DNA from 3 places in the Pseudomonas sp. X10 genome. Region 2 is predicted to be linked to each of the others. Evidence: riboswitches for the same ligand, from Rfam matches in the RefSeq annotation. Region 2 holds a riboswitch; each other region holds the start of a gene.
The links. Region 2 has a riboswitch for cobalamin ahead of cobO (cob(I)yrinic acid a,c-diamide adenosyltransferase). Riboswitches for the same ligand answer to the same signal wherever they lie in the genome.
Positions count from the first base shown of each region.

Region 1: linked by a shared signal. The riboswitch ahead of cobW (cobalamin biosynthesis protein CobW) and the one ahead of cobO (cob(I)yrinic acid a,c-diamide adenosyltransferase) in region 2 are both predicted to bind cobalamin.
Region 3: linked by a shared signal. The riboswitch ahead of ACYU03_RS21800 (CbtB domain-containing protein) and the one ahead of cobO (cob(I)yrinic acid a,c-diamide adenosyltransferase) in region 2 are both predicted to bind cobalamin.

Region 1 is NZ_CM142677.1:2,611,951-2,621,514, reverse strand. It holds gene cobN (cobaltochelatase subunit CobN) at 1-2,896, opposite strand, end outside; gene cobW (cobalamin biosynthesis protein CobW) at 2,900-3,967, opposite strand; cobalamin riboswitch at 4,066-4,274, opposite strand; cobalamin riboswitch at 4,335-4,561, shown strand; gene ACYU03_RS11985 (CbtB domain-containing protein) at 4,659-4,844, shown strand; gene ACYU03_RS11980 (CbtA family protein) at 4,855-5,547, shown strand; gene ACYU03_RS11975 (cobalamin biosynthesis protein) at 5,547-5,969, shown strand; gene cobM (precorrin-4 C(11)-methyltransferase) at 5,998-6,744, shown strand; gene ACYU03_RS11965 (DUF1272 domain-containing protein) at 6,816-7,076, shown strand; gene ACYU03_RS11960 (response regulator) at 7,370-7,990, shown strand; gene ACYU03_RS11955 (transporter substrate-binding domain-containing protein) at 7,998-9,564, shown strand, end outside.
Region 2 is NZ_CM142677.1:1,443,658-1,453,221, forward strand. It holds gene ACYU03_RS06720 (C40 family peptidase) at 1-342, shown strand, start outside; gene ACYU03_RS06725 (C40 family peptidase) at 475-1,008, shown strand; gene ACYU03_RS06730 (hypothetical protein) at 1,130-1,708, opposite strand; cobalamin riboswitch at 1,855-2,071, shown strand; gene cobO (cob(I)yrinic acid a,c-diamide adenosyltransferase) at 2,215-2,826, shown strand; gene ACYU03_RS06740 (cobyrinate a,c-diamide synthase) at 2,823-4,118, shown strand; gene bluB (5,6-dimethylbenzimidazole synthase) at 4,115-4,765, shown strand; gene cbiB (adenosylcobinamide-phosphate synthase CbiB) at 4,762-5,670, shown strand; gene cobD (threonine-phosphate decarboxylase CobD) at 5,663-6,655, shown strand; gene ACYU03_RS06760 (cobyric acid synthase) at 6,652-8,115, shown strand; gene cobU (bifunctional adenosylcobinamide kinase/adenosylcobinamide-phosphate guanylyltransferase) at 8,108-8,629, shown strand; gene cobT (nicotinate-nucleotide--dimethylbenzimidazole phosphoribosyltransferase) at 8,626-9,564, shown strand, end outside.
Region 3 is NZ_CM142677.1:4,761,758-4,771,321, reverse strand. It holds gene ACYU03_RS21845 (LysR substrate-binding domain-containing protein) at 1-548, shown strand, start outside; partial or broken gene ACYU03_RS21840 (transposase) at 848-1,209, shown strand; gene ACYU03_RS21835 (GrpB family protein) at 1,405-1,911, shown strand; partial or broken gene tnpC (IS66 family transposase) at 1,900-3,473, opposite strand; gene tnpB (IS66 family insertion sequence element accessory protein TnpB) at 3,537-3,872, opposite strand; gene ACYU03_RS21820 (transposase) at 3,923-4,189, opposite strand; gene ACYU03_RS21815 (uroporphyrinogen decarboxylase/cobalamine-independent methonine synthase family protein) at 4,452-5,054, shown strand; gene ACYU03_RS21810 (flavin reductase family protein) at 5,173-5,682, shown strand; gene ACYU03_RS21805 (CbtA family protein) at 5,844-6,623, opposite strand; gene ACYU03_RS21800 (CbtB domain-containing protein) at 6,620-6,802, opposite strand; cobalamin riboswitch at 6,874-7,011, opposite strand; partial or broken gene ACYU03_RS21795 (OprD family outer membrane porin) at 6,996-7,331, opposite strand; gene ACYU03_RS21790 (hypothetical protein) at 7,939-8,757, opposite strand; gene ACYU03_RS21785 (hypothetical protein) at 8,791-9,159, opposite strand; gene ACYU03_RS21780 (helix-turn-helix domain-containing protein) at 9,297-9,564, shown strand, end outside.

The DNA of each region.
Region 1 (9,564 bases), 1.2 Mb from region 2:
AGGCGTCACGGAAGAAACCGGAGACCCGCAGCGTCACGTCCACACGCGGGCGATCGAGCAGGCTCAGCGGCAGGATCTCGAAGTCATCGACCCGCTGACTGCCGCTGGCCCACACCGGGCGCACACCCAGCAGGGCCATGGCCTGAGCAATGTCGTCGCCACCGGTGCGCATGGTCGCCGTGCCCCAGACCGAAAGGCCGAGCTGGCGCAGGTGATCGCCATGGTCCTGCAGGTGGCGTTCGAGGATCAGGTTGGCCGAGGCGAACCCCAGGCGCCATGCCGTGGTGGTCGGCAGATTGCGCACGTCGACGGTATAGAAGTTGCGCCCGGTGGGCAGCACCTCCAGACGACCACGACTGGGCGCTCCGCTAGGCCCGGCGGGCACGAAGCGCCCTTGCAGGGCAGCCAGCAAGCCTTGGATCTCCGCCTGGCCGCAAGCATCCAGGCTGGGGGCGACCTCGGCGACCAAAGCCTGCAGCACCGCCTGTACCGGCTGCCAGGCGCTGCCCTCCGGCAGGACCGCACGGTCCTCCAGGCAGGCCTCGATCAAGCGCACGGCATGCAGCTCCAAGCGTTCGCGGGTATCGCCGTGGGTGCGCCAGGGCTCGTCGCTGACGCCTTGCAGCAGGGTTGGACGCGGGCCGTTCCAGGGCTGGCCGAGGTCGCAGTCGAGTGGGTCGAAGCCCAGGCCGAACGCCTTGGCCATGGCCCGGATCAAGCTGGCGTTGCCCCCCCGGCCATCGCCCCGCTCCACCCGCAACAAGGCCAGCAGGGTGTCCAGGCGCAGGCGCCCTTCGGGCGACTGGCCGAACACATGCAGGCCGTCACGAATCTGCGACTCCTTGAGGTCGCATAGGTAAGTGTCCAGGCGCGGTAACCAGATGGCCGCGTCGTCCAGCGCACCTTCGAGCTGCAGTTCGCGGTCAATGTGGTTGGCCTTCACCAGTTCGAGGATGTCGCGCTGCAGCTCGCGGGCACGACGCGGATCGAGTAACTGGGCTTCGTAGTACTCATCGGCCAGGCGTTCCAGATGACGCAGCGGGCCGTAGGTCTCGGCGCGGGTCAGCGGCGGCATGAGGTGGTCGATGATCACCGCCTGGGTGCGCCGCTTGGCCTGGGCGCCCTCGCCCGGGTCGTTGACGATGAAGGGGTAGATATTGGGTAACGGCCCGAGCAACGCATCCGGCCAGCACTGTTCGCTGAGCCCGACGCCCTTGCCGGGCAGCCATTCGAGGTTGCCATGCTTGCCGACATGGATCAGCGCATCGGCGGCATAGCCGTGGCGCAGCCAGAAGTAGAAGGCCAGGTAACCATGGGGTGGCACCAGGTCCGGGTCGTGGTAGACCGAGCTGGGGTCCAACTGGTAGCCACGGGCCGGCTGGATGCCGACGAAGGTCAGGCCCAAGCGCAGGCCGGCGATCATCATCCGCCCGCTACGGAACATCGGGTCCTGCTGCGGCGCGCCCCAGCGCTCCAGCACGGCCTGCTGGTTGGCCAGCGGCAGCGCGGCGAAGGCCGCCTGGTAATCGGCCAAGCTCATGCTCTGGGCACAGGGGCGCTGATCGAGGTTGTCCAAGTCATTGGTCACGCCGCCGAGCAGGTCGTGGATCAGCGCGGTACCGCTGTCAGGCAGTTGGGCCACTGGGTAGCCCTCGGCACGCAGGGCCTTGAGGATGTTCAGCGCGGCGCCCGGCGTGTCCAGGCCTACGCCATTGCCGATACGTCCGTCACGGGTCGGGTAGTTGGCCAGTACCAGGGCCACGCGTTTCTGCGCGTTGGGCAGACGCGCCAGCTCGACCCAACACCGCGCCAGCTCGGCGACGAAATCCATACGTTCCCGATGCGGGCGATAGCAGACCACGTCCGACTGGCTGCGCTCGCTGCGCCAGGCCAGGTCCTTGAAGCTGATCGGCCGGGTGATGATCCGCCCGTCCAGCTCCGGCAGAGCAATATGCATGGCCAGGTCACGGGCGCCCAGACCTTGCTCGCTGGCTTCCCAGCCCGGCTGGTTATCCTGGGCACAGATGGCCTGCAGCACCGGGATATCCCGGCGAAACGGCCGCAGATTGGGCTGCTCCGGACTGGACAGGGCAAAACCGGTGGTGTTGAGGATCACCTCGGCACCAACCTCGTCCAACCAATCCTCGACCTGGGCCAGGCAGGCGCTTTCCTTGAGGCTGGCCACCGCGATCGGCAACGGGTTGAGCCCGGCCGCCTGCAAGCGCTCGCAGAAGGCGTCGATAAAAGCGGTATTGGCGGCCTGCAGGTGCGAGCGGTAGAACAGCAGCGGCGCCACCGGTCGCTCGGGATGCCACTGGCCGTACCAGTCCGCTAGGCAAGCATTGCCCTTTTGCGGGTGGTAGACGGCGGTGCGCGGCAGTTGTACCGGCTCATCCCAGGAATAGTCACGCCCCAGCCACTGGCTGGCCAGGCAATTGAACAGGTTCAGGGCATTGCCCTTGCCACCCTGGCGCAGGAAGTGCCAGAGCCGCTCGGCCTGCTCATCCGACACGCTGCCCAGACTCATCAGTTCAGGGTCCGGACGATCGTCACCAGGTACCAAGATCAGCTGTATGCCCTGCTCGGCCAGGGCGACCAATTGCTCGACGCCATAGCGCCAGTAGCCGACGCCGCCGTGCAGCGACACCAGGATGACCTTGGCGTGGCGCAATACCTGATCGACATAAAGGTCGACCGAGGCATGGTTCTGCACCTGCATCGGGTTGGCCAGGCGCAGGCTGGGGTAATCGTCCGGCAACTGCTGGGCAGTTTCGGCCAGCAGCGCCAAGTGCGAATCGCCGCTGCAGAGGATCACCAGGTCGGCGGGGGTCTGGCCGAGGTCGGCGATGCTGTCGTCCGGCACGAAACCGCCGGGCTGGGTCCGCAGCAGGTGCATGGATCAGGCGCCCAGGGCCTGGCGCAGGCGCGCTTCCAATTGCGCCGCGTCTAGCTCCTGGCCAATCAGCACCAGGCGCGTGACGCGTGGCTCGTCGGCGCGCCAGGCGCGGTCGAAGTGCTTGTCGAAACGCGTGCCCACGCCCTGGATCAGCAGGCGCATCGGTTTACCCGGTATGGCGGCGAAACCCTTGGCGCGCAGAATGCCGAATTCGACCACCAGTTGGGTCAGGGCATCGAGCAGCAGACTTTCGTCAGCTTCCGGCAGGTCGATGGAGATCGAATCGAAGGCATCGTGATCGTGGTCGTCGTGGTCATCACCGTCGTGATGGCTGTCATGGTGGGTACGGCGGCCATCGATGTGCGCCTCTGACTCGGCGCCCACGCCCAACAGGACCTCCAACGGCAGGCGGCCGCTGCTCGCTTCGATCACCTTGACTGCCGGCGGCAGCTCTTCGAGCACTTCGGCGCGCACCTTGGCAAGACCGTCGGCGGCGATCAGATCGGCCTTGTTCAACACCACCAGGTCAGCGCTGGCCAACTGGTCGGCGAACAGCTCGTGCAGGGGCGACTCATGGTCAAGGTTGGGGTCGAGCTTGCGCTGGGCATCGACCTGCTCGGGGTAGGCAGCGAAGGTGCCCGCGGCCACGGCCGGGCTGTCGACCACGGTGATCACCGCGTCGACGGTGCAGGCGTTGCGGATTTCCGGCCATTGGAAGGCTTGCACCAACGGCTTGGGCAGGGCCAGGCCGCTGGTCTCGATAAGGATGTGGTCCAGGTCGCCACGGCGTGCGACCAGCTCGCGCATCACCGGGAAGAACTCTTCCTGCACGGTGCAGCACAGGCAGCCATTGGCCAGTTCGTAGACGCGGCCGCTGGCCTCTTCCTCGGTACAGCCGATGCTGCACTGCTTGAGGATCTCACCGTCGATGCCCAGCTCGCCGAACTCATTGACGATGACGGCAATGCGCCGCCCTTGGGCGTTGTCGAGCATGTGCCGGAGCAAGGTGGTCTTGCCCGAGCCGAGGAAGCCGGTAACGATGGTGACGGGGAGCTTGGCCAGTGTTTTCATGTCGATGCCCTTGGCAGGATGGCGGGCATGCAGGACGAGGACCGCCAGCCGGACAAGGCCTGGGCGCGTTCGCCACCGGATCACCCCGCCCGGTTGAAAGTCGAAATCGGAACGAGGCAGGTCTCCTGGCTTGCACCTTGCCGGCCTCGGCCGGGTCGGACGACGCCTTCCCGCGCCTCGGCGCAGTGGCTGTGTCGTTCCTTTCAGTGCTTACAGTTGCGGGGGCAGCCGCGGCTTCACCGCGTTCCCGTCTTAGCTTCGCCTGGCACGGATGCCATTGCGAAGAACCTCGAAGCGGCTAGGCTACGCAGTGCCCTGCAGGCGGTCAACCGCTGCCTGTGATTGACGGGGAAACGGCCCCGTGATTTGCTAGCAACCTGCGTTCAGGTGCCCCTTCGGGGGTGAAACGGGAAACCGGTGCGTCGCAGGCCCTGACCGGGCCGGACAAAGCCGGTGCTGCCCCCGCAACGGTAAGCGAGAAAAGCGTCAAGACCACTGCGCCCGTCGTATGGCATGGGAAGGTGACGCCTCTGACAGTGCGTCCACTGCCCTGTCCTCGTCAGCCCGGAGACCGGCCTGTCGTCGATTGAACACCCCGCGGTGGGCGGGCGTTGTCGCAAACCCCGGCGGGCCGCGTCCGGGGTTTCGTCGCGCTTGCCTGTTGCCCCTAAACAAGCAAGAGGAAAGCGTCATGCCCATCACGACCGCCAAGCACAGCGTCGCCACCCCCGCCAGCCTCAGCCAGCGTGTACTGATCGCCGCCGGTGCCAGCCTGCTGGGCCTGTGCCTGATCTACTTCGCCGGTTTCTCGCACATCGACGCGGTGCACAATGCCGCTCACGACACCCGCCACAGCGCCGCCTTCCCTTGCCACTGAGTACGCCCGCATGATCAAGCGCATTGCCCGTACCGCCGGCTTCAGCGGACTACTCGCCGCCCTGTTACTGACCCTGTTGCAGAGCCTTTGGGTCACTCCACTGATCCTCCAGGCGGAAACCTATGAAAGCGCGGCCCCCGCCGGCGAGCACCACGAGCATGGCGGCGAAGCCGTTGCCGCCCATGAGCACGACGACGAGGTCTGGGCGCCGGAAGATGGCTGGCAGCGCCTGCTTTCCACCACCGGTGGCAACCTGGTGGTCGCGGTCGGCTTCGCCCTGATCCTCGCCGCCCTCTATAGCCTGCGCGAACCAGGCCGGGTCACCACTGGCGCGCTCTGGGGCCTGGCGGGCTTCGCCGTGTTCTGCCTGGCGCCGACCTTGGGCTTGCCGCCGGAGCTGCCAGGCACCGCTGCTGCCGACCTAGGCCAGCGCCAGGGCTGGTGGATCGCTACCGCCGCCGCCACGGCCGTGGGCCTAGCACTGCTGGTGTTTGCCCATCACTGGCTGTTCAAGGTACTTGGCGCAGCGCTGTTGGTCGTGCCCCACCTGATCGGCGCCCCGCAGCCCGAGGTGCATGAAAGCCTGGCTCCCGAGGCCCTCGGCAAGCAGTTCGTGATCGCCTCCTGGCTGACCAACGCGGCCTTCTGGGTAGCCCTCGGCCTGATCACCGCCTGGCTGTACCGGCGTGGCAACCACGCCTGATGCGCACAGCAGGCTGCAGCCCGGCCCTGTACGCTGGCATCGGCTGCCGCCGTGGTTGCCCGGCCAGCGAGCTGGGCGACCTGCTCCATCAGGCCCTTGACACCCATGGCTTGCCCCTGGCAGCGCTCAAGGGCCTGGCCAGTATCGACCTGAAGTCGGATGAGGTCGGGTTACGGCAACTGGCCGATGAACTCGGCCTGCCCCTGGTATTCTTCAGCGCCGCGCAACTGGCCCACTTCGAAGCGCGGTTGAGCCACCGCTCCACCACGGCCTGGCGACACAGCGGTTGCTGGGGCGTCGCCGAAAGCGCGGCGCTGGCCATGGCCACCCGCCATGAAGGCCATGCCATCTTGCAGGTTCCTCGCCGCGTACAGGGCCAGGCGACCCTGGCATTGGCCTGCGGCACCGGGTTTGACGGATAATCGCCGTTTTACCCAGCAAGGATTCCCCATGACGGTCTATTTCATCGGCGCAGGCCCCGGCGACCCGGAGCTGATCACGGTCAAAGGCCAACGCCTGATCCGCCAATGCCCGGTGATCATCTATGCTGGCTCGCTGGTCCCGGCCGCCGTGCTCGAGGGCCATACGGCCCGGACCGTGATCAACAGTGCCGAACTGCACCTGGAACAAATCATCGCAGCCATCCGTGACGCCCATGCAAAAGGCTTGGACGTCGCCCGTGTCCACAGTGGCGACCCGAGCCTGTATGGCGCCATCGGCGAGCAGATCCGCCACTTGCGCGAGCTCGACATCGACTACCAGATCATCCCCGGCGTTACTGCCACGGCCGCCAGCGCGGCCCTGCTCGGCTGCGAGCTGACCCTACCCGACGTGGCGCAGACCGTGATCCTCACGCGTTATGGCGATAGCTCGCCGATGCCGGCTGGCGAACAGTTGGCCGACCTCGCACGCCACCGCTGCACCCTGGCCATCCACCTGGGGGTCAAGCACCTGGACAAGATCGTTGCGGACCTACTGCCCCATTACGGTACCGACTGCCCGATCGCCGTGATCCATCGTGCCACCTGGCCGGATCAGGACTGGGTACAGGGCACCCTGCAGGACATCGTCGAACGCGCCCGGGAAAAGGGCTTTCGCCGCACCGCGCTGATTCTGGTCGGCCATGTGCTGGGCGATGCGCCCTTCGCCGAGTCGGCGCTGTACCGCGCTGGCCATGCCCACCTCTATCGGCCCTGAGCAGGCGAGCTTGCCAGCCCAGCCCTGGCAGTTGCAGACTCGACAGTCCCTCTCCACCCGAGGCCCCCGCCATGCTTGAGCTACGCCCTAACTGTGAATGCTGTGGCACCGATCTGCCGGGAGACAGCCCGGATGTCCTGATCTGCTCGTTCGAGTGCACCTTCTGCCGCGCTTGCAATGACAGCCAGTTCAAAGGGCATTGCCCGAACTGCGCAGGCACCCTGGTCGCTCGTCCGGCCCGCGTCGGTGCGGCCCTGGCGCGCAATCCAGCATCCACCGAACGTATTCTCAAGGCTCATGAAGGTTGCCACGGCATGCGTTCGAACACCTGACCTGGGCAAGCCCCTGATACTGCGCCTGTAAGCACCACGCTCACAGGCCCATCAGCGGCCTGAGCCTGCGTATACTCGCCGTTCCCTCGCTCATAGCAGCAACACCCTCCTCAAAGACAGCCATGCCTGTAGGCCTTTTCAACAGGCCGTCCTTGTTTTTTCAACACCCCTATACTCCCTGTACTAAAACGCCAGGATTCGACGTATTGTTCGCGCGCCGCCCGCTCATCCAGCGCCGAACTGTTCCTGAGTAATACAGGAAACGGACCACATTCCGAAAAGGAGTTCTCCTAATGACTAAGACCACAGTCCTGTTGGTCGACGATCACCCCACGATTCGCCTTGCTGTACGCGTGCTCCTTGAACGCGAACGATTCATCGTCGTGGGAGAAACCGGTGATGGTACAGAGGCAGTGCAACTGGCCCGGAAACTGGCCCCGGACATCGTCATCCTCGATATCGGACTGCCCAGCCTGGACGGCATGGAAGTCATCCGCCGGCTGAAGCTTTTCGATCACCCGCCACGCATCATGGTCCTGACAGGGCAGCCCACCGACCTCTACGTGCGCCGCTGCATGGAAGCGAAGATTTCCGCGTTCGTGCACAAAGACGAGGACCTCGAAGCACTGATGTTCGCCGCCAAGGCCATGGTCAAGGGCTATTCGACCTTTCCAGACATGACGGTCAGCCGTAATACGTTAGACAGCGAAGCCGCGCGCCTGGCCAGCCTGTCCAACCGCGAAATGGAAGTGCTGCGGCGCTTGAGCGGCGGAGAGAGCAACAAATCCATTGGCCAGACCATGAAGCTGAGCGCCAAGACCATCAGTACCTACAAGGGCAGGATCATGGAAAAACTCAAGACCGAATCCCTGGTGGAACTGGTGGACCTGGCCAAACGCAACAATGTGATCTGACCCGTCGATGAAAGCGCCCGCCCTGCTCCTGCTGCTGTTCGTCAGCCTGATGGGGTCGTTGGCCCAAGGCGGGCAAGACGCCGAGCTACGACAGTTGCTGGCGCGCTCACTCAGCGCCACGCCGCCCTTGCAGTTGCCGGCCGACGACCGCCGATGGCTGAAAAGCAGGCAGACGCTGCTGCTGGGCGTTTCGAAGCCCGACTATCCCCCGTTCGACATCAATACCAGCCAGGCGGACTACGAGGGATTGAGCGCAGACTACGCCGGGCTGATCAGCGAGCTGCTGGATATCCCCATACAGGTACGGCGCTTTGCCAGTCGCCAGCAAGCCATCGCGGCGCTGCATGAGGGGCGCATCGACCTGCTGGGCAGCTCCAATGGCTTCGAAGCCGCAGATGCCCAACTGACGCTCAGCCAGTCCTATGCCGACGATCAGCCCGTGATCGTCACCGCACAGCACAATATCTTGCGCAGCAACGATCTGACTGGCATGCGGCTGATCATGGTCGACCACTACCTGCCAAGCGAAACCGTCCGCCGACTGTATCCTGGCGCCCAACTGATCCTCTGCCACTCGACCCTGGCCGGCCTGTCGGCGGTCGCCCTCGGCCAGGCCGACGCTTACCTGGGCGATGCCATCAGCAGCGACTTCCTGATCGGCAAGAACTTCCGTGGCCGGGTCAAGATCAATCATTTCGTACAAGTGCCGCGGGAAACCTTCGCCTTTGCCATCAGCCGCAATAACCCACGGCTGCGCCGCCTGGTCGACCTGGCCCTGGAGCAAATCAGCGACAATGAGCGCCTGAACATCCTGCGCCGCTGGTCCAGCGGCAACACCAGCATCCTCCTGGAACGCAGCTTGGCCGCCCTGACCGATGAGGAACGACGCTGGGCCGAGCAACACCCGCTGGTGCGGGTGATGATCACGCCTTCGCTGGCCCCCCTGACCTTCAACGATGAGCAGCAGAAACTGCGAGGCATCACCGCCGATGTCCTGGAGCAGATCAGCCTGCGGACCGGTTTGCGCTTCCAGATCCTGCAGAGCGACTCGGTCCAGGCCATGATCGAGCAGGTGAGCGAAGGCAAGGCTGATGTGGTCGGTGCCCTGGGATATGGCCAGGAGCGCGAAGAACGCCTGCTCTACACCCGCCCCTACCTGGTCAGCCCTCGGGTGCTGGTGACACGCGCCACACAGACACTGGACTCCCCCGCCCAACTCGCTGGCAAGCGCCTGGCCATCATCCGTAGCTACCCGCTCAAGGCCCGCCTGCTGGAACAGTACCCAGACCTGCGCCTGGTCGAAGTGGACAACCCGTTGCAGCTCATGGAAGCCGTGACTCAGGATAAAGCCGACGTGGCGCTGAGCTCGATGATCAACGCGACCTACTTCATCAGCCGTCTATTCAAGGAGCAATTGCAGGTAGCTTCGCTCTATGGCGACGAACCGGCTACCGCGGCCTTTGCCACGGCTAGCGACAAACCACAACTGCAGGCCATCCTCAACAAGGCCCTGTTGAGCATCCCTCCAGAAGAAATGGACCAACTGATCAACCGCTGGCGGGTCAATGCCGTGA
Region 2 (9,564 bases):
TCCGGCTTTGACTGCAGCGGTTTCATCGGTTACCTGTTCCGCGAGGAAGCCGGCCTGAAGCTGCCACGCTCGACCCGCGAGATGATCAACGTCGATGCCCCTCAAGTAGCCCGCAACAAGCTCAAGCCGGGTGATCTGCTGTTCTTCAGCACCAACGGTCGTGGCCGCGTCAGCCATGCAGGCATCTACTTGGGCGACAACCAGTTCATCCACTCCAGCAGCCGCCGCAGCGGTGGTGTGCGTATCGACAATCTCAGTAATAGCTACTGGAGCAAGACGTTCCTGGAAGCCAAGCGCGCACTGGCCATGGCGCCGACAGCGAACACTGTCGCGCGCAACTGAGCCCGATGGCGGCACCCCGACGGCGGCGTAGCTGAAAAGCTCGCCGCCGTGCGTATTTACAGAAAGCGTCTAATCTAAATTCTCAACTCTTTTCGGCTGCGGCCGACCGGCATCAGACAGGAAGTTCTGACCATGGCGATGATGGCGCGTTTCGCACTCCTTTCCCTGGCGGCACTGCTCGCAGCTTGCTCCAGCCATACCCCGACGCCGCCACCGGTGGTACAGCCGGTGGCTATCCCGAGCCAACCCTCTTTCTCTCCGGTCGCCGAAGACGTGCTGTTCAGGGCGATCGGCCTGGTCGGCACGCCGTACCGCTGGGGAGGCAACACACCGGATTCCGGTTTCGATTGCAGCGGCCTGATCGGCTATGTCTACCGTGACGCTGCCGGCATCAGCCTGCCGCGCTCTACGCGCGAGATGATCGGCATGCGCGCGCCGAATGTCGATATCAATGCCCTGCAGTCCGGCGACCTGGTGTTCTTCGCCACCAATGGCGGCTCGCAGGTCAGCCATGCCGGTATCTATGTGGGCGAGGGGCGCTTTGTCCATGCGCCCTCCACGGGCGGCACGGTGCGTCTGGACTACCTGTCCAACAGCTACTGGCACAAGGCCTATCTGCAAGCCAAGCGAGTCCTCCCGCCGGCGCATCTGGCGCGCAATCCCTGACTCCAGGGGCGTCGCAGGACTGGTAGGAGCCAGCGTTTGCTGACGATGGGGTGGTGCCGGTTGGCTGCGTCGATTTTCCTGATCGCTGCCCGGCTTGCCTCAGAGGTGCTGTTGGTTTGGATCAAGCCTGTTTCATCAACAACGCCACGCCAGGATGGTACTGCCCCAGCTCGTTGTGCAATTTGCGGTAGGCATAGGGAAAGTACCAGGCGATAGCGCAGGCGGTGTGTTTCTGCAGGTCGTCGACCAGGTCCTGCAGTTCTTCGGGGCTGGCGTGCTGGCCGGCCTTCCATGGGCTGACGAACAGGACTCCGGCTTTGAGCTGACTGGGATAGGCGACCTGCCTGGCGCTGGCGGCCACTTCTTGCAACGCGGCTGTCAGGTCGAGGTGGGCAATGCGTGGCCAACGTTGGCTGGCTTGCAGGTACAAGGCCTCTTCCCGGCTGGCGATCGACAGGTCGCAACGGCCTTCGCGCTCGCCTTCATCGCGGTGTTTCTTGCTCGGGTACTGTTGCAGGGCGGCCAGTTCGGCCTGCCAGGCTGCGGCCGAGAACAGTCCGAGATTGGTCGCTGATCCGTACCAGTAGGGGGCTTCGTTGTCACCATGGACTTGGTTGAAGCGTTCGATGCAGTCGAACCAGCGTTCCAGGGCAGGCCGCAGGAATTCCAGGCGCGGGTTGTTGATGATCAAGCCTTGCATGCTGCGCTCTCCTTATCATGGTGATCGAGCTCAACTGATGGCTACTTGATATCATTGCGGGCAGGCAGGTACAAGAGGGGAAACCGGCCATTGGTCCGGGCCATATTGGCCCCGGTTCGATTGACGCTCCTGATGCAACCCTCTAACCTTCGCGGCGTGTTTCAGGTGCTCTGCCACTAGTTCGGCAGGGTGAAACTGGGAAGCCGGTGGGCGCGGACAACGCGCGAATCCGGCGCTGCCCCCGCAACGGTAAGTGAGTCAAGGCCGCGCAAGGCCACTGGGTGTCCGCACCCGGGAAGGCGCGAGGCCCTGGGCCTAGGCCTGCTCGCAAGCCCGGAGACCGGCCTGTTACAGCCAACGGCATCACGGAGGGTGGTGCGCGGTGCACTGCGGCGATGCCGCAGCCCTGCGCGTTGTCCGTGAGCCTGCCTATTCATCTGTCGTCGCCTGGTGCCCGCCAGCGTGCGCCGCGTTGCCGGTGCCCCGACAGTTTGCGGAGAACTTCGATGAGCGAATCCACCGAGCGGGACGAGCGTCACCTGGCACGCATGCAGCGCAAGAAGGCGATAATCGACGAGCGTATCGCCAATGCCCCCAACGAATGCGGCTTGTTGCTGGTGCTGACCGGCAACGGCAAGGGCAAGAGCAGTTCGGCCTTCGGTATGCTTGCGCGGGCCTTGGGCCACGGTATGCAGTGTGGTGTGGTGCAGTTCATCAAGGGGCGCAACAGCACGGGCGAGGAGTTGTTCTTCCGGCGCTTTCCCGAGCAGGTGCGCTACCACGTGATGGGCGAAGGCTTCACCTGGGAAACCCAGGACCGCCAGCGCGACATCGCCGCAGCCGAGGCCGCCTGGGCGGTTTCGCGGCAAATGTTGCAGGACCCGTCCATCCAGTTCGTGGTGCTCGATGAACTGAATATTGCTCTCAAGCACGGTTACCTCGACCTTGACCAAGTGCTCGCGGACCTACAGGCGCGCCCGCCGATGCAGCATGTGATCGTCACCGGTCGCGCGGCCAAGCCCGAAATGATCGACCTGGCTGATACCGTCACCGAGATGGGGGTGGTCAAGCATGCTTTCCAGGCGGGCATCCGTGCGCAGAAGGGCGTCGAACTATGAGCCAAACCCGGCATTGTCCGGCGGTGCTGATCGCTGCACCGGCTTCCGGCCAGGGCAAGACCACGGTCACCGCCGCCCTGGCCCGCCTGCACCGCAACCTCGGGCGCAAGGTCCGGGTGTTCAAGTGCGGGCCTGATTTTCTCGACCCGATGATCCTGGAGCGTGCCAGTGGCGCGCCGGTGTACCAGTTGGACATGTGGATGATCGGTGAGCAGGAGAGCCGTCGGCTGCTCTGGGAGGCGGCTGGCGAAGCCGATCTGATTCTGATCGAAGGTGTCATGGGCCTGTTCGATGGCACTCCTTCGAGCGCCGACCTGGCCCGTCATTTCGGTGTGCCGGTGCTGGCGGTGATCGACGGCACGGCCATGGCCCAGACCTTCGGAGCCCTGGCCCTGGGCCTGGCGCGCTATCAGGCGGACCTGCCGTTCGCCGGGGTGCTGGCCAACCGGGTCGGCACCCTGCGTCACGCGCAGTTGCTCGAAGGCAGCCTGACCGAAGGGTTGCGCTGGTACGGTGGGTTGTCGCGGGAAAGCGGCATCGAGTTGCCGAGCCGGCACTTGGGGCTGGTCCAGGCCAGCGAGCTGAACGACCTGGACCTGCGCCTGGATGCCGCGGCCCAAGCCTTGGGCGCCAGTTGCGATGCCGCGCTGCCCCCGGCTGTGGCCTTTGCCGAGCCGAACAGCGTGAGGCCCGAACCGCTGTTGGCGGGCCTGCGTATCGGCGTAGCGCGCGATGAAGCCTTTGCCTTCACCTATGGCGCTAACCTCGACCTGCTCCAGGCCATGGGTGCCGAACTGGCCTACTTTTCTCCATTGCATGATGAGCGCCTGCCCGAGGTCGACAGCCTCTATCTGCCGGGCGGTTACCCGGAGCTGCACCATCACGCGCTTGCGGCCAACGTGCCGATGGTGCAAGCGATCCGTGCGCACCATGGGGCGGGCAAGCCTGTGCTCGCCGAGTGCGGCGGCATGCTTTACCTGCTGGATGCCTTGACCGACGTGGCGGGCGAACGTGCCGAATTGCTCGGGCTGCTACCGGGCGAGGCGGTGATGCAAAAGCGCCTCGCGGCATTGGCCCTGCAGGCCGTGGAGTTGCCCGAAGGCACCCTGCGCGGGCACACCTACCACCATTCGTTGACCAGCACTGTGCTGGAGCCCATTGCCCGTGGCCAGAGCCCCAACGGCGGGCGCGGCGCCGAGGCGGTCTACCGCTGTGGCCGTCTGACGGCCTCTTACGTGCATTTCTATTTCCCCTCCAACCCGAAGGCGGCGGCAGCGTTGTTGCGACCATGAGTGAACTGGCTTTCAGCGACGCCGAACGTGCGGCGATCTACCGGGTCATCGGCGAACGCCGTGACATGCGTCACTTTGCCGGGGGTGAGGTAGCGCCTGAGCTGCTCGCCCGCCTGCTGGCCGCCGCGCACCAGGCGCCCAGCGTCGGCCTGATGCAGCCTTGGCGCTTCATCCGTATCACTGACCGGGGCTTGCGCCAGCAGGTCCAGGCGCTGGTGGAGGAAGAGCGGGTGCGCACCGCCGAGGCGCTGGGCGAGCGTTCCGATGAATTCATGAAGCTCAAGGTCGAAGGCATCGGCGACTGCGCCGAGGTGTTGGTGGCGGCCTTGATGGACCAGCGTGAGGCGCACGTCTTTGGGCGGCGGACCTTACCGGAAATGGACCTGGCGTCGCTGTCCTGCGCCATCCAGAACCTGTGGCTGGCCGCCCGTGCCGAAGGCCTGGGCATGGGCTGGGTATCGCTGTTCGAGCCCAAGGCCCTGGCCGAATTGCTGCACATGCCGACCGGAGCCAAGCCGCTGGCGGTGCTTTGCCTTGGCCCGGTCAAGGCCTTCTACCCGGCACCGATGCTGGTGCTGGAAGGTTGGGCCGAGGAGCGGCCCTTGAGTGGGATGCTGTTTGAAAACCAGTGGGGGAATGGGCAATGAGCGTGGCTTTGCTGACCGTGGCCGGTGTCGCCCTGGACGCGTTGCTGGGCGAGCCGCAGCGTCATCATCCGCTGGTGGCCTTTGGGCGCATGGCCTCGCGTCTGGAGCAGCGCCTTAATGCCGGTGGCCGAGGCTGGCGCAGCCATGGCGTCAGCGCCTGGTTCCTGGCCGTGGTGCCGCTGACCCTGGTCATCCTGATCCTGTCCTGGCTGCCTGGCATTGGCTGGCTGGTGGAGATATTGGCTTTGTACTGCGCCCTGGGCATGCGCAGCCTCGGCGAGCATGTCTTGCCGGTGGCCGAGGCTTTGCGCCGGGGCGACCTCGACGAAGCGCGGCGGCGCGTGGGCTTTTTGGTCAGTCGGGAAACCCGCGAGTTGGACGAACCCGCCGTGGCCCGGGCCGCCACCGAGTCGGTGTTGGAGAATGGCAGCGATGCGGTGTTCGCCGCGTTGTTCTGGTTCGTCGTGGCTGGTGCCCCTGGCGTGGTGCTCTATCGTCTGAGCAATACCCTGGATGCCATGTGGGGTTACCGCAACGAGCGCTTCGAGCGCTTCGGCTGGGCGGCGGCGCGCATCGATGATGCCCTCAACTATATTCCAGCGAGGCTGGTGGCCCTGACCTATGCGGTACTGGGCAAGACGCGTCAAGCCCTGGGCTGCTGGCGCCGTCAGGCCCCGCTCTGGGACAGCCCCAATGCCGGACCGGCGATGGCGGCCGGTGCCGGAGCCCTGGGCGTCGAACTGGGTGGGCCGGCGGTCTACCACGGCGAACTGCATGAGCGTGCGCGCCTGGGCGAAGGCCCGATGGCCGATGCCGATGCCATCGAGCGCGGCTGGCAGCTGGTGCGCAAGGGTGTGTGGTTGTGGCTGTTGCTGATCTGCTTGGGAGCGCATTTGTATGCTTGAACATGGCGGCCGCTTGGCGCGGGCAGTGCAGCAGTACGGAATCCCACGGGAGCGCTGGGTGGACCTGTCCAGTGGCATCGCGCCCTGGCCATACACTATCCCGCCTATCCCGGAGCAGGCCTGGGCACGCTTGCCGGAGGTCGACGACGGGTTGGAGCAGGCCGCCCGGGATTATTATGGGGTCAGCCACGTACTGCCGGTGGCGGGGTCCCAGGCGGCGATCCAGGCCTTGCCACAACTGCGCCGCAGCGGTGTGGTCGGCGTGCTCTCGCCGTGCTATGCCGAGCACGCCGAAGCCTGGCGTCGCGCTGGCCATCGGGTGCAGGAACTGAGCGAGGATCAGGTCGAGCATTGTCTCGACAGCCTTGATGTGCTGGTCGTGGTCAATCCCAACAACCCAACCGGACGTGTGGTGCCCGAGGAGCGCTTGCTCGACTGGCATGGCCGGCTGGCGTCGCGCGACGGTTGGCTGCTGGTCGATGAAGCGTTCATAGACAATACCCCGCAGCAAAGTGTTGTCGCGTTGGCCGACCGGCCGGGCTTGGTCGTGTTGCGTTCGTTCGGCAAGTTCTTCGGCCTGGCCGGGGTCCGCCTGGGCTTCGTGATCGCCGAGCCGCAACTGTTGCAGCACCTGGCCGAACTGCTTGGGCCTTGGACCGTCAGCGGGCCGACACGGGTGCTTGGTCAGGCCTGCTTGCGCAACGAATTTGCCCACCTCTACCAAATGGGGCGCTGCGCCGATGCCAGCCGGCGCCTGGCCAAGCTGTTGGACAGTGTCGGCTTGACGCCCACCGGTGGCTGCGACCTGTTCCAGTACGTGCAGACCCCGCAGGCGCCGCTGCTGCATGAGTTCCTCGCCAAGCGTGGCATCCTGCTGCGGCTGTTCAACGACCCACCGGCCCTACGCTTGGGCCTGCCTCCTCTCGATGAGGACTGGTACCGTTTGCGCAAGGCGCTGATCGATTTCAATAAGGAGACGGCATGAGCACCCTCATGGTGCAAGGCACCACCTCCGATGCCGGCAAGAGCACCCTGGTGACAGCCTTGTGCCGCTGGTTATTGCGCCAGGGCGTCGGCGTGGTGCCGTTCAAGCCGCAGAACATGGCCCTCAACAGCGCGGTCACGGCCGACGGCGGTGAGATCGGCCGGGCCCAGGCAGTGCAGGCCCAGGCCTGCCGGCTGGCGCCGCACACCGACATGAACCCGGTGCTGCTCAAGCCCAACAGCGACACCGGCGCCCAGGTGATCGTCCACGGCCGGGCTGTCACCAGCATGAATGCCGTGGCCTACCACGACTACAAGTCTATCGCCATGCAGGCGGTGCTGGCGTCGCACCAGCGCCTGAGCGCCGCCTACCCAGTGGTGATGGTCGAGGGGGCGGGATCGCCGGCGGAAATCAACCTGCGTGCAGGCGACATCGCCAACATGGGGTTCGCCGAGGCGGTGGACTGCCCGGTGATCCTGGTAGCCGACATCAACCGCGGTGGGGTGTTCGCTCATTTGGTCGGCACGCTCGAGCTGCTGTCGCCCAGTGAGCAGGCGCGGGTCAAGGGCTTCGTCATCAACCGCTTCCGTGGCGACATCGCCCTGTTGCAGCCGGGCTTGGACTGGCTCCAGGCGCGCACCGGCAAGCCGGTGCTGGGCGTGTTGCCTTATGTCACCGACCTGCACCTGGAGGCCGAGGACGCTATCGACGTGCGCCAGGCCGTCAAGGCCGAGCGCGCCCTGAAGGTCATCGTCCCGGTACTGCCGCGCATCAGCAACCACACCGATTTCGACCCGCTGCGCCTGCACCCCCAGGTGGACCTGCAGTTCATCGGACCTGGCCAGCCGATCCCGGCGGCGGACCTGATCATCCTGCCCGGCTCCAAGAGTGTGCGCGGCGACTTGGCGCAATTGCGTGCACGTGGTTGGGACACGGCCATCGCCCGGCACCTGCGCTATGGCGGAAAACTCATCGGCATCTGTGGTGGCTTGCAGATGCTTGGCCAGCAGGTGCATGACCCCCTCGGGCTGGAAGGCCCGGCTGGTTCCAGTCCGGGCTTGGGCCTGCTGGACTACGACACCGTGCTCGAGGCCGACAAGCAGTTGCGCAACGTCAGCGGTACCCTGCGTCTGGAGCAGTCGCCGGTCAGCGGCTACGAGATCCATGCCGGCGTCACCACGGGCCCGGGCCTGGAGCATCCTGCGCTGCAACTGGCGGATGGGCGCTGCGATGGTGCGATCAGCGCCGATGGGCAGATCCTCGCCACCTACCTGCATGGGTTGTTCGAAGGCAGTGAGTCCTGCGCCGCGCTGCTGCGCTGGGCTGGGCTGCAGGCGGTCGAGGTCATCGACTACGAGGCCTTGCGCGAACGTGACATCGAACGCCTGGCCGACCTGGTCGAGCGGCACCTGGACACTGCGCGGCTGCGCCAACTTTGTGGGCTCGACAGACATGCGTAACCTGATCCTTGGCGGCGCCCGCTCCGGCAAGAGCCGCCTGGCCGAGCAACTGGCCACGGCCAGTGGCCTGCCGGTGACCTACATCGCCACCAGTGAGCCGCTGGACGGCGAGATGAATGCGCGGGTCAAGCTGCACCGCGAGCGGCGCCCCGTTGAATGGGGGCTGATCGAAGAACCCCTGGCGTTGGCCGCTGTGCTACGCGCCGAAGCGGCCAGCGGACGCTGTCTGCTGGTCGACTGCCTGACCCTGTGGTTGACCAACCTGCTGATGCTGGATGACGAGCAGCGCCTGGCTGAGGAGCGCGATGCGTTGCTCGAGTGCCTGGAGACCCTGCCTGGCACGATCATCCTGGTCAGTAACGAAACCGGTCTGGGCGTGGTGCCCATGGGCGAACTGACCCGGCGCTATGTCGACCAGGCCGGCTGGTTGCACCAGGCCGTGGCCGAACGCTGCCAGCGCGTGGTGCTGACGGTCGCTGGCCTTCCCCTCATACTCAAAGGACCTGCCCTATGACCCAGCCCTGGTGGCTCGACGCTTGCCAACCCATCGATCATGCCGCCATGGAGCAGGCCCGTGACCGCCAGCAACAGCTGACCAAGCCCACCGGCTCGCTTGGCCAACTGGAAGCTCTGGCAGTGCAACTGGCCGGTTTGCAAGGCTGTGAACGGCCAATGCTGGAGCAGGTCTGGATCTCGATCTTCGCCGGTGACCATGGTGTGGTCGAGGAAGGCATCTCCGCCTATCCGCAAGCAGTGACCGGGCAGATGCTGCGCAACTTCGTCAACGGCGGCGCGGCGATCAGTGTGCTGGCGCGCCAGCTCGGAGCCGAGTTGGAGGTGGTCGACCTGGGTAGCGTCGACCCTGATCTGGCATTGCCTGGCGTGCGCCACCTGCGCCTGGGCGTGGGCACGGCGAATTTCGCCCGGCAGTCAGCGATGACCCAAGAGCAATTGCTGGCGGCGATGCAGGGCGGCCGCGAGAGTGCCTTGCGTGCGGTCGGGCAGGGCGCCCGGCTGTTCATCGGCGGGGAGATGGGTATTGGCAACACCACGGCCGCCGCCGCCCTGGCCAGTGCCTTGCTGGACTGCCCGGCCCGCGAGCTCAGTGGCCCCGGCACTGGTCTGGACAGTGCCGGGGTACGGCACAAGGCCGAAGTGATCCAGCGGGCGCTGGTACTGCATGGGCTGCGTACGGATGATCCGCTGCACGCCCTGGGTTGTGTCGGTGGCTTCGAGATCGCCGCCCTGGTTGGTGCCTACCTGACTTGTGCTCAGCAAGGAGTGGCGGTATTGGTCGACGGTTTCATCTGCAGTGTCGCCGCATTGGTTGCCGTGCGCCTGAATCCATACTGCCGGCCCTGGCTGCTGTTTGCCCACCAGGGCGCCGAGCCGGGTCACCAGACCGTGCTCGCAGCGCTCGAGGCCGAGCCCTTGCTGGCCCTCGGCTTG
Region 3 (9,564 bases), 2.4 Mb from region 2:
AGATACTAAGTTCCAAGGAGGTGTATCAGCAGGTTTTATCTGGCCAATGCGACATCGGCATCATGGCGGATGAAATGCCGTCGCAAGGACTGGAGAGCTCTCCTTTCCTAAATCACCCTGGCGTGATCGTAATGCCTGCGTCCCATCCGCTCGCCAAGCTCGACATCGTCCACCCCGAACATCTGGCAGGCGTAGAGTTCATTGCGATGAACCCGGAAGACAGCGCTCGCACGCGCTTCGATGCAGTGCTGGCGCACAGTGGGGTTGAGCCGGATATCCGTGTGGTTACCGCCTACTCGCATACGATTTGCGAAATGACCATGCTCGGGCTAGGCGTCGGATTCGTGGACCCCGTGTCGGTCCATGACTTCCTGGGCCGTGGACTGGTGGTCAAACCCTTCGGTGTGGATGTGATGTTCAGGAACCTAATGGTGTTTAGACCGGGTAAACCGCTGCATGAAAATGTCAGACAGTTCATGAGAGCGCTGAGGATTCAATTGGAGCGTGACCTGAAGCGCACGCTCACGAAACCGGTGACCGGCGTTTGACAAGGGAAAGCGCGTCGACGCCAGGCAGTCTGGCTTCGACGCGCTTGCGCTCAGGCCTTTGCGCACCAGGATCAGAATGCCATAGCTGGCCACCACTCACCCGGCTGGTTGGTCACCTCCAGACTCCACGCCATTCGACACCCCAGAAAACCGCTATTATAAGGCAATGATTAGAGCGACTTATCGCAATGTCAGGGCTCTATCGAAGGTGAATGACTCGGGTGATGAGGATGCAGTGAATCGCCCCTGGTTTCGTAGACACCTCCAAGCCTCATAATGAGGCCCAAATAGGAGGTGCTATGAGTCGTCAGCGTTACCCCGAAGAATTCAAGATCGAAGCGGTCAAGCAAGTGACCGAAAAAGGCAAACCTGTCGCCGATGTCGCCCAGCGTCTGGGCATGTCCGTGCACAGCCTTTACGCCTGGATCAAGGTCTACAGCAAGCCCGAAGAGCAGCGTCAGCAAGACGATGATCAGCAGGCCGAACTGCGCAAACTACGCGCTGAACTCAAGCGCGTGACGGAAGAGCGAGACATCTTAAAGAAGGCCGCCGCGTACTTTGCCAAGGAGTGCGGCTGAAGTACACCTTCATCAAGAAGCACTCGACGGATTACCCAGTGCGTCGCCTTTGCCAAACCCTCAAGGTGCACCCCAGCGGCTACTAGGCTTGGTTGGCCGAGCCTCAATCTGCCCGAGCAAAGGAAGATCGTAAGCGTCCGGCCAAGACGCGTCCTCGAAATCACAATCAGTCGGGGCTTCCGAGCCCCGTCTCCTAACAAAGCTGTGGCAGAGAAATTTCAAAATTTTTGAACCGAGGTTAATCTTCTGCCTCTTCGACTATGACGCAAGGACAGCTGATGGCCCTCACCAGTGAAATCTCTCCATACAACCCCGAGTGGCCGCTATTTTTTACCGCCGAAATCCGACGAATAGCGGAGGGCTTCGGTGCTGAGCTTATCGGAACTCATCATGTTGGTAGCACCGCCGTTCCAGGGCTTTCTGCCAAACCGGAAATCGACATCTTGGTTGTGGTGTCAGAGCATAAAAATGAGGTGGCTCGTAGCGAGTTCATGCGTACATTGGGCTATGTGCGGGGAACAGATCTTTCCGCCGGACATCACTTTTATCGTCGCGATGCTAATGGGGTGAGAACTCATAAAGTACACGTGTGCGTTGCTGGTCATGGACAGATTGCACGGATGTTACGTTTCCGCGACCTGTTGAGAGAAGACAGCACTATCCGCAAGCAGTACCAGGATTTGAAGCTGCGGCTCGAAGCTAACAACCGGGGAGGAATCGCCGAATATCTCGCGCATAAGGCACCCTACATTGACGCCTTGATGAATATGCACCTAAAGGATTAAGTTCGTGTCCATATCAGTTCTCCTGAGCGAAACGGGTAGCCACTGATGTGGCAGCAGCTCAGCAACCTCGCTTGCCCGCTGCGTTGGCAGGCGCGTGAGAACATCCTTCAAGTACGCGTACGGATCATACCCATTGAGCCGCGCAGACTGAATCAAACTCATGATTGCAGCCGCACGTTTGCCGCTGCGTAACGAGCCTGCAAATAACCAGTTCGAGCGACCGAGTGCCCACGGACGTATTAGGTTCTCGATCTGATTGTTGTCGATGGGCACAGCCCCATCGTCCAGGTAGCGCGTCAGCGTCACCCAGCGTTTCAGGCTGTAATCGAGCGCTTTGGCCGTGGCTGATCCGTTGGGCACCAGGTCTCGCTGAGCCAGCATCCAGTCATGCAGTGTTTTGCTTATCGGCACCGCCATTTCCTGCCGTATTCGCCAGCGGTCTTCATCGCTCATGTCCCGCGCCTGGCGTTCAACCTCATACAAGCCGCTGATTGAGTGCAGCGCTTGTTCGGCCAGCTGACTTTTGTTCGCCACGTGCAGATCGAAAAACTTGCGACGGGCGTGAGCCATGCAGCCGATTTCAGTGATGCCTTGCTCAAATCCGGCTTTGTAGCCAGCGAAGTCGTCGCAGACCAGCTTGCCGTTCCAGTCGCCCAGGAAGTTGCGCGCATGTTCGCCAGCACGGCTTGGGCTGAAGTCGTAAACCACCGCTTTGAGCGCCGAAAACGGGGTCGTGCTGTAGGCCCAGACATAGGCCCGATGGGTTTTCTTCTCACCTGGCGCAAGCATTTGCACCGGTGTTTCATCGGCGTGGATCACGCCCTGGTTCAGCACGGCTTCACGCAGTGCATCGACCAGCGGCTGAAGTCGAACGCCGGTTTGTCCGACCCACTGCGCCAAGGTCGAGCGGGCAATTGGCAGCCCGGCTCGGCCAAAAATCTTCTCCTGCCGGTATAGCGGCAAGTGATCGGAAAACTTGGCCACCATCACGTGAGCCAACAAACCTGCGGTTGGGATACCTTTGTCGATCACCTGGGCTGGCACCGGTGCCTGGATCAGGGTTTCGCACTGGCGACAGGCCCATTTGCCTCGCACATGTTGCTCGACGGTAAACACGCCCGGCGTGTAATCCAGCTTCTCGCTGACGTCTTCGCCGATGCGTTGAAGCTGGCAGCCGCAGGCGCACTGGGTATTTTCAGGCTCGTGGCGAAGCACCGTGCGCGGGAACTGCGGCGGCAATGGCGAACGTTTCGGGGATTGCCGTGGCTCGGCTTGTGGCGGAACCGGAAGGAGCTGTTTCAGCTCGGCCTCGATAGCTTCAAGGTCGGTATCGAGCAGGTCATCCAGCAAGCTGCTTTGCGCCGGGCTGATTTGCTCGCTGCGCTTGGCAAACTTGTGGCGTTTGAGTAGAGCAATTTCGTAAGTGAGCTCTCGATGATGGTTTCATCGTTCTGAATCTTCTTGCTCATCGCCTCGACTTGAGACTGCAACTGCAACGCCTGTGCCGCCAAGGCACGAAGCTGTTCCGGGGTCATCTGGTCGAGGTTAGGCGAGAAAGTCATGCCACCGATTGTGCCAGAGCAGACGCGGGACGACGACAAGTAGACCGGCCAAATGGCCGGCGTTTACAGCACAGTAATCACACCGCCTGCGCCAACGCGCTGCCACGGTAGGCCGAGTACCAACGCCTGGAGTTGGTCGCTGTCGAGTTCGACCTCGCAACCATGGCGAATGCCTGGCCAGTGAAACTTGCCTTGGTTCAGTCGACGCGTTGCAAGCCAAACACCCACGCCATCGTGCACCAGCACTTTCATCCGGCTAGCTCGGCGATTGGCGAACAGATAAGCGCAGTGCGGCTTCGCCGCACCGAACACCGCGATCACTCGGGCCAATGCCGTTTCGGTGCCGGCGCGCATGTCCATCGGCTCGGTGGCCAGCCAGATCGCATCGATGCGGATCATTGAGCGACAGCCCGAATAAATTGCGCGCAGCCCTCGGGATCTGAGGTTGGCTATTTCACCGTGATCACTTGCCCAGCCATCGGCAACTCGATGGTCACTGACGCTTCGGCTGGTCGTTTAGGTGCGGCTTTTAGTGGGACGAACGCCGGTAGCGAAGCCGCTGCGGGCTGATCTCGATAAAGCGGCAGCCATTTGCGGATGACGTTGGCATTGATGCCGTGGCGGATGGCGCCACTGGAAACCGTTGCGCCAGGTTGCAGGCATTCCTGAACGACTTGGCCTTTGAACGGTTTCGGATAAGAGCTTCGTTGGCGCATGGAAATCCTGGCGATAAGGGTGATCGCGTCCGCTTAAAAATACGTGGACACCATCGCCCTTAATGCTGGAGTTCGGAAGGTGAGTTCGCCGGACGCTTAGTGCGCCAGTTAAAGCTGGCGGAGGATAGTCGATGAAAGTTCGATACTGGTAAGAAATGGCGAATCAACCAGACCCCGAGTCATGCATGTTGCACCGCGAGGTGCAGGGTGAAGCGTTGACAGGGGAAACCGATGGGCCAGCCATTGAGCCGCGAAATCAGAAATCCGGGACGCCGATGCTGTTAAGCGAAGCAGAAGGCAATTCGCCAAGATCCTCAACCAGGAAGCCCGGGAGCTCGAGGCTGCCGGCGTGGACATCATCCAGTTCGATGAACCCGCCTTCAACGTCTTCTTCGACGAGGTGAACGAGTGGGGCGTCGCCACCCTGGAACGGGCCATTGAAGGCCTCAAGTGTGAAACCGCCGTGCACATCTGCTATGGCTACGGCATCAAAGCCAATACCGACTGGAAAAAGACCCTGGGCTCGGAATGGCGGCAATATGAAGAAGCCTTCCCCAAGCTGCAGAAATCGAGCATCGATATCGTCTCGCTGGAGTGCCATAACTCCCACGTGCCGATGGACCTGATCGAGCTGATCCGCGGCAAAAAAGTGATGGTGGGCGCCATCGACGTGGCCAACCACGCCATCGAAACCCCCGAGGAAGTGACCAATACCCTGCGCAAGGCCCTTCAGTTCGTCGACGCCGACAAGCTCTACCCGTGCACCAACTGCGGCATGGCTCCGCTGCCACGTAGCGTGACAAGAGGCAAGCTCAGTGCCCTGAGTGCAGGCGCGGAAATTGTCCGCAGAGAGCTCTCGAACTAGTGCTGAGCCTGACTCGAAGGTGGTAAACGCAGGCTCAGCTTGAGGTCAGCCCGAATACTCGGGCTGACTCGGGCCGTCTCCAGCACGTTCGAGCAGTACCTTATACCCAGGATCTACTATGTCATTCCCTAGTACTGCTATCGAGCCGTCGAGCTTCCGCGAAGCGCTTGGGCACTACGCCTCTGGCATCACGGTAATTACCTCGCACATGGACGACGAATCGATTGGCTTCACCTGCCAGTCGTTCTATAGCGTGTCGATGAGCCCGCCGCTGGTGTCATTCAGCGTAATGTCCAGTTCGGCTAGCTACCCTAAAATTCGTCAGGCAGGTCGATTCGCGGTCAACATCCTGTCGGGTGAACAGGTCAGCATTTCCAACCAGTTCGCTCGGCGAGGCACGGACAAGTGGTGTGGGGTCGAATGGCGGGAATCGCCGCTGGGGAATCCGATCATTGCCGGTAGCCTGCATTGGCTCGATTGCGAAATCCACGCTGAGCACGTAGCGGGCGATCACCTGATCGTCATTGGTGAAGTGAAAGCGTTGGACCTGCAGGAAGCTGCTGCTACGCAGCCCCTGCTGTATTTCAAAGGACAATATTGCAACCTCGCCGAGTTTGGCGCGGTTTGAGTGCTCACCCTCGCGGTCCTCTTTGATGTTTCATCGGCTGCTGCTTCGGTATCCCCTGAAGCATATTGCCGTGTTGGAGCCTGATCAGGGGTAAACCCTGAATGGAAAAGACGCCTGATGTTTCCATCAGGCGTCCTGGTTTTTCCTGGTTAGCTGGTCCGTCAGGACTGCAGCCTGGCGTTATGCCGGCTCCGGGGCGACAGGACTGGGCCTTGGGCCAGCCAGCCGAACACCAGGCCGAGGACGGTCCACAGCACTACGTGGATGCCGAGCGAGGCGATACGGAAGTTCCACAGCAACGAGGCGGAGAACTCTTTCGGTACCTCGTTGATGGTCGGGAACAGTTTGCCAGCTACCGACATGATCACGGTGTAAAGCACGATGGCCATGACCGCTGCAGTCCAGCCGCCGCTGCGGGCTAGCAGCTTGCGGAACAGGTTGACCGCTACCACCAACGCAGCGATCGACACTACCAGCATCAGGAAGAACAGCTTGGTGCGCTGCCCGATGGTTTCGGGATCACCGACCGCCGGCGGGTTGGCTGGATACTTCAGGGCGGGCACCAGGATCACGCTGATGAATGCCAGCACGGCAAGAATAGCCGCCAGCCCACGGGGGCCGATCCTCAGGCTTCCCATGCGACCCATGGCGAAGGCGAACACCAACGCGAAAATGCCGCCGATGGACACGCTGTAGACCACCATGCCTGTGAACAACCCGATGGTGCTCTGCACTTCCCGGCTGACCAACTCTTCTTCTTCGTCAGCGGCGCCATCGCCGTGATCATGGCTGTGCGTCATGGTTTCTTCGAAGGCGATGGCCTGGTCGACAGAGGGCTCACCGAACACCTTGGCGAAACCAAAGGCGAGGATGCCCGCCAACAGCCCGGCTAGCATGCCGCGCAGCAGGAGATTACCAATCATGTCGCGTTCCTCGGTCAGTGGCAGGGAAAGCCCAGCATGTGGCGGCCGTCGTGCACGAACTCATGCACATAGGCACCCGAGATCAGTGAGGTGGCACCTTGTTCTGCGCCGACGAAATAGATGGCCAGCAGCAGTAGCAGGCCAGCGAAAATCGCCCAGGGCAGGATTTCGCTCAGTGGCAGCGAGGGCAGCGACAAGTCGCTATCGGGGTAGTGGCAACGGTAGTGGCCATGCGAGGCTCCTGGAGAATGACGCGTTCGGTCAGGATGTTGTGGTTGTCGACAAAACTGGGGTCTGGCTCTCGGGTATCGATTACAGTGGCGCGACCGCACCGGGCTTTCACCGGCTTCCCAATTCGTAACAAAATAATACATTCCTGTTGCTAACTTCGCTCGTGAAGGTTGCTCCTGATGAAACGTATTCTGTTAAGGGTAGATCGTAGCGGGCCTGCCAGGACTTTTCGTTGGGGGCGTTGAAGTCGGACAACTGCACGGCGTTGCCGATGAAGATCGCGCCACGGGTGACATAGTCGAACGGTGTATTGCCATCCACCTGCTGCCAGCCGAGGCTGAAGGTATGCGGACCCTGGCTGTAGCGCGAAATGACGCTCCAGGTGGTGTTGTCGATGCGTCCGAAGAGGGCCTTGCCGGTGTCGGTGGTGCGATACAGGTTCAGGTCTAGGCTCAGGCTCCGTCGATCGTCCAGGGCATGGCTCAGCGCGATGCCGTGTACTTCCCGCAGGTGGAAGTGATCGCTGACATCGCCAACGCCGTGTGGCAGATCGCCTGACCAAGATTGCTGTTACGTGGTCGAACTTGCGTTGGTAACCCGCTGCAGATTGCTCGCTTGTTAGATGGCGTGAGTAGCCGGAACCGTTTGATTCAACATCACCGACGAGATGGTTCCTACAGGGTATTGCGCACCCTTGGAGGAGCCGGGTTGCGATATCGCCAAGCACACGCAGACAGCACATCCATGTGATAGGTATATGGGCACATCCATTTATATATGCCGGCCAAGCTCATGATCGGCGCCGCTCGTTTGCTGCTGCATGTGCAAAGGGCGAGTGTTTGAGTTACTTCGTCCCAGTCAATTAACTTCAGAAATTCCAGTCGCTTAATGGTGACTGGATTTCTTATGTCTCACGGTTTAGGAAACAGTGGTCATTTGCTCAGATTTTTTCAGGGGGAGTTCCAGGTTATCCTTCATGGAAGGGTTGCCATGGGCTAATACCAACAGCTGGATGTGTGATAGTGGATGTTTCACGTGTGTGGGGTTGTCACTGACTGCACAAAAAATAAAAGGGCACGGAATGTTTCCGTGCCCTTGCATATTAGTGAATGCCGACAGGTTTGTCGTTCTTGTCATAGCAGATCGGATGTTCGCAATATCCGCCAGCGTTTAGAACTTCCAGTTCATAAACCTCTGGGAGGTAGTGCTTAAGCTCCGCCTTAGTTACTTTATTTCCGTTGATAGTGCACTCGTCGTCCGCACGTGGGTTGCACCATGCTTCCTTTACTTCGATATTTTTTGTGGGTTTTGTCATGACGTTTTCTTCAGTCCGAGGGGTAACATCACTGGAAGAGCTAATCCCAATTTGCGCGTCAAGGCTATACGCTCCGACAGTGTCTTTTACAGTCGTTGAACTGATGCCGTGGTCGAGTAAAAATTCTTGCAGTGTTGTTCGTGCTTGCGCGTAGGTAACTTCTTTCCCTTTTTTGTGGGGACCACCATCCATGCGATAGGCAATCGGGTAGCCATCTTTGCTTTCATATATGTAGTAGTAAATGGACAGGGTAAAGCTGAGGTCTTGTCCGTACATGCCATAGGCGCCCGAGCCATTGGACGCACGACAGGTGCCACGCTGGCATGCGCCGCTTATCTGATTACTGAAGCTAATGTTACGCTGTTGTTGAGCGTCCCACCTGGTAATATTTCTAGGTAGGGTGTACCAAGTGCAGCGATAGAATTTAGCGCCATACTGATTTTTGGCTTCTGCGCAGGGAATTGCATAAGGTAAATCATTCATTGATTTTTCGTTGGGTAGCGTGCTTGGATATAGATACCCATAGTCAACATCCGCTTGAGCATTAAGCGAGAATAATAGTGGTAATAAGCCTGCTGTTTTCAGTATGCTTGATTTGGCTTTCATGTGCTTTGTCTGCGATGATTTGAGAAGGTTTATTTATTTTTTGTTTGCCCGTTTTTTATAGGCTACTTTGAGTTTTTTATTGACGTAATCTTTTACGATTTCATAGTCCGGGTCGTAAGTTGCGAGCGTATGGCCAACCCCCGCTGCTGCGGTCAATGTGGCAAGGGCCAATGTGGCGGGTGTAGATACCACGCTAAAGACTGCTCCTAGGGCTCCGCCTTGGATCAGGGATCCTTTAACATCTGTCCTGACTCGGCACTTCATGCCGAGGGCCTCTATCTTGGTTTCTACCAGCTTGATCCCTTCCATGAAATTTCCTCTGAGGCCGACTACCTCGAAGGACGATTTGCCTCTCACGAGACCTTCAATCTGCGCTTCATTCAGACCAGTTACGACGATCATGCTGCTTTGTGCTCCCTGCTTGGGATTTGAATTGGCGAGAAGGTCGAATATCAACCTTTAGGGTTGAGTATCGGCTCGCGAGGTCCTTCATGTCAACAGGTTGATGGCCAACCATTCAGGTTGCTCTGGAGGACGGCATGTCAAAAACCGATTCGAAGCAGTTGGCTGAGGTTGTGGGCCAAGCGATTGCGCGCCAACGAATGCGTTGTAAGTTGAGTCAGGAACAGGTCGCTGAGCGATTGGGGATCGGTAGTGAAGCCGTATCACGTATCGAGCGCGGGGTCGTTATGCCAAACGTGGAGCGTCTGGTTGAACTCGCTTCGGTTTTCGGCTGCGAGACAGCTGACCTACTGACCGAAGGTAGCTCGCGCCCGGAGGATCAGGCGCGCCGCCTGCAGAACTTAC